DNA from 2 places in the Megasphaera sp. UPII 135-E genome. Region 2 is predicted to be linked to the other one. Evidence: riboswitches for the same ligand, from Rfam matches in the RefSeq annotation. Region 2 holds a riboswitch; the other holds the start of a gene.
What was found. A riboswitch is a leader RNA that binds a small molecule or an ion and turns the genes downstream of it on or off. The one in region 2 is predicted to bind S-adenosylmethionine.

Region 1: linked by a shared signal. The riboswitch ahead of HMPREF1040_RS00100 (MetQ/NlpA family ABC transporter substrate-binding protein) and the one ahead of metK (methionine adenosyltransferase) in region 2 are both predicted to bind S-adenosylmethionine.

Annotation. Positions count from the first base shown of each region.
Region 1 is NZ_AFUG01000003.1:6,103-8,308, reverse strand. It holds gene HMPREF1040_RS00105 (energy-coupling factor ABC transporter ATP-binding protein) at 1-652, opposite strand, end outside; SAM riboswitch class I at 1,088-1,183, shown strand; gene HMPREF1040_RS00100 (MetQ/NlpA family ABC transporter substrate-binding protein) at 1,267-2,094, shown strand; gene metF (methylenetetrahydrofolate reductase [NAD(P)H]) at 2,156-2,206, shown strand, end outside.
Region 2 is NZ_AFUG01000032.1:5,276-7,481, reverse strand. It holds gene metK (methionine adenosyltransferase) at 1-1,104, opposite strand, end outside; SAM riboswitch class I at 1,151-1,250, opposite strand; partial or broken gene coaBC (bifunctional phosphopantothenoylcysteine decarboxylase/phosphopantothenate--cysteine ligase CoaBC) at 1,325-2,206, opposite strand, start outside.

The DNA of each region.
Region 1 (2,206 bases), on a different contig from region 2:
TACCATCAAAACGGATCCCCCCAGCACCCAAAGCAATCACGCGCTGACAATATTCAGCAATAACATCCATATCATGCGTAATCAAAACAACCGTAATTCCCTGCTGATGTACCTTCTGCAACAATTCCATTAATCGCTTTGTCGATGCCCTATCCTGACCGCTTGTCGGTTCATCCAACACGACAAATTTCGTTTTCATCGCCAGTGCTGAAGCAATAGCAACCCGCTGTTTCTCACTGCGATTCAAATTCAGTGGATAGGCCTCGGCAACTTCAAAAAGTCCCGTTTCTCGTAACGCTTCAGCTACCCGTGTTTGTTGCTCTTCTTCCGTCAAATGAAGCTGTTTCACCCCATACGCAACTTCTTCACGTACAGTTGGTCGAAACATCTGCCGCTCAGGATTCTGAAACACATATCCAATAATACGGCTTCGCTCTGCTGGAGACCACGTAGTAATATTCTTCCCTTTGTAATATATAGACCCCTGTTGCGGTTTTTCTAATCCCATTAACAATCGTGTAATCGTTGTTTTACCACTACCATTTCTTCCACATAAAGCAATACATTCACCCTCATGAATTTGTAATTGTAAATTTGATAATACAGAGGCTCCTTTGTCATAAGCAAAAGAAATATTTCTCATTTCCAGCATCTCATTTTCTCCTTTCCATACAAAAAAAGCCTTTCATCCCTATTGGGACGAAAGACTCATCAACTTCCGCGGTACCACCCACATTAACGCCGTGCGTTCACTCTACATGTACGGCCGAAGCGATACACGGTTCTTTTTTAACGATGGAACAACACCGGCTCACCCTACTCCTACCGTTTCAGGCTGCATCTCTCGAATCCATTCCCCATACGGAGCAGGGCCGAACTTACACTACCATCGGCTCGCTGTACCCGTCACTGTATGTATACTCGTTTCGATCATCGACATACTATAATTGCTGTTGTTATTAGTATACGCAAAAAAAAATATTTGTCAAGTATTTTATATTATAAAAAACACAAACTTTTTTATCGATTTATCAATTGACAAATACACGTATAATGGTATAATAAATGCAACATCAAAATAGATACGCTTTTATCCAGAGTGGTGGAGGGACTGGCCCGATGAAACCCGGCAACCGATAACGACGGTGCTAATTCCTGCGGAAGAGATTCCGAGAGATAAATTACAGTTACCTCTTTCTCTTCACGGAAAGAGGATTTTTTTATTGGATAACAAAAGCGATCCCGATGAAAAAAGGAGGAAATATAATGAAAAAAAGAAATCGTTTTGCTACACTTGCAGCCACCGCACTCGTTGCCTTAGGATTGCTTGTATCTGGCTGTGGCGGTACAACCAATGAATCTACCGCTAAAGGAACCGTAACCGTAACCGTAGGTGCTACACCTGTACCACATGAAGAAATTTTAAAAGAAATTAAACCGTTACTCGAAAAAGAAGGAGTAAACTTAAAAATTGTAGAATTTACAGATTACGTAAAACCTAATTTATCCCTACAAGATAAGGAAATCGATGCTAATTTCTATCAACACACCCCTTATCTTGATAAATTTAATGAAGAACGTGGCACTACATTAAAAGCCGTTGCCAAAGTACATATCGAACCTATGGGTATCTATTCCCATAAAATAAAAGATTTAAAAGCCGTAACAGACAACAGCAAAATAGCTATTCCAAATGATCCCACAAACGGTGGTCGTTCGTTATTATTGCTCCAAAGTGCAGGCTTATTAAAATTAAAAAATGGTGGTTCTGTTACCTCGACCTTACAAGACATTGTCGAAAATCCACATCATTTAAAATTCGTTGAACTCGATGCAGCCCAAGTTCCACGTGCTATTGATGACGTGACCCTCGCTGTAATAAACACCAACTTTGCTATTCCCGTAGGCTTAAATCCATTAAAAGATGCGTTGTTCTTAGAACCAAAAGATTCGCCATACGCAAACATTTTAGTGGTTCGGAGCGGTGATGAAAATCGTCCAGAAATTCAAAAATTAATCAAGGCCTTACAATCCCCAGAAGTGAAAAAATTTATTGAAACGAAATATAAAGGCGCTATTCTGCCAAGCTTTTAATATCATCATAAAACAGGTACCTGTTAACGGTACCTGTTTATCATTACAAAGGAGTTTTACCATGTCAGTAAAAAATAAAACTACATTCTCACTTGAAGTCTTCCCTCCAAAA
Region 2 (2,206 bases):
TGCAGCCGTTTGTTTATAAATAGGACGTAATAAATCTAACATTTTAATAATGCCAGCTGGACGCAAATCAAAATGTTTTTCAATTAACTGTACAATTGTTTCGTTATCCACTTTACCTGTACCAAATGTATCTACATGGATGGATACAGGACGTGCAACCCCAATCGCATAAGCCAATTGTATTTCGCATTTATCCGCTAAACCTGCAGCGACAATATTTTTCGCAACATAGCGTGCCGCATATGCAGCGGAGCGGTCTACCTTTGTAGGATCTTTACCAGAGAAGGCACCACCTCCATGCCGTGCCATACCACCATACGTATCTACGATAATTTTACGACCGGTTAAGCCTGAATCTCCTTGTGGACCACCAATAACAAAACGACCCGTAGGATTAATAAAGAGTTTGGTTTTGTCATCAAATAACCCATCCGTTAATTCTGGTTTTAATACATACGCAATTAAATCTTTTTCAATTTGTTCACGTGTTACTTCTGGACTATGTTGTGTCGAAATAACAATCGTATCAATATGTACAGGTTTTCCGTCTTCATATTCTACAGTAACCTGTGTTTTGCCATCAGGACGCAAATATGATAAGGTTTTATTTTTACGAACTGCTGCTAATCGACGAGATAACCGATGTGCTAAAGAAATAGGCAAAGGCATATAATCATCAGTTTCATTTGTAGCATAGCCAAACATCATACCCTGATCGCCTGCACCAATAGCATCAAATTCATCTGTCTTACTTTCTTTATATTCTTTGGCAGCATCAACACCCATTGCAATATCGCCAGATTGTTCATCTAATGAAACAAGAATACCACAAGTATCACAATCAAAACCATATTTTGCCCGTGTATACCCAATATCACGCACAGTATCACGAATAATACGTGGAATATCAACATAACAACTTGTAGAAATTTCTCCTACCACATGAATAAGACCTGTTGTTAACACTGTTTCACATGCTACACGAGCATGTGGATCTTTTTCCAAAATCGCATCTAAAATGCCATCAGAAATTTGATCTGCCATTTTATCAGGATGGCCTTCCGTTACAGATTCAGAAGTAAAAAATTCACGATTTTTAGCCATTTTATTCCTCCTAAAAAAAATTCCCCTCTGGTAAGAGGGGGAACAATACCCATCTTCCAGTAGTATAACTGTTGGAATTAGCACCTTTCTATCGAAGGTTGCTGCGGCATCACAGGGCCAATCCCTCCGCCGACTCTTGATGGAACTATATTTCATTATACAAATTAAGTATATACTATGCCTATAAATAATGCAATAGTAAGTTTAATTTTTCTTTACCCTAAGCGTGCCGTTTTTCCCAAATAGAAATAGCTCGTTCCATAATAATCGTCGCTAATTCAAATTTATCCATTTTAGGCAACGCTTCTTGTGTACCATCAGCAAATAACAAGGTAGCAATATTCGTTTCGCCACGAAAACCGGCACCTTCCACACTGACATCATTAGCAACTAACATGTCTAAATTTTTTTTCTGTAATTTTGCCATTCCATATTCTACAATATTAGTCGTTTCTGCGGCAAAGCCCACCAAGATTTGCTGGTGCTTACGCTCACCTAAAGAATGCAAAATATCTGGATTTTTTTCTAATTTTAATTCTAACCGATCGTCTGTTTTTTTTATTTTATTTTTTGCCGGACAAGAAACACGATAATCAGCTACAGCTGCTGCTTTAATAACCATATCACAGTCATCATATAATTGGTCAACAGCGTCCTTCATTTCGCGTGTCGTTGTCACGTCAATACGTTTAGAAACCCCACGCGGTGTTTCTAAATTCGTTGCTCCCGTTATTAAGATGACTTCCGCACCTGTAAGTGCTGCCGCTTTGGCAATAGCAAATCCCATGCGACCGCTGGAATGATTACCTAAAAACCGCACGGGATCCAACGGTTCTCTAGTTCCCCCTGCTGTAACAATAACTTTTTTCCCGTAAAACGAGTCGTGCGACTAAGCTGAAATTCAATTTCTTTAATGATATCAACTGGTTCAGGCATTCTCCCCTTACCTTCAATACCACATGCTAAGTAACCACTATCTGGCTCCATGCTGAGATATCCATACTGAGATAGACGCTGTAAATTAGCTTGCACAATTTCATTAGCATACATATTACTATTCATTGCCGGTACCAATAATATGGGAGCTTGCGTAGCCATAATA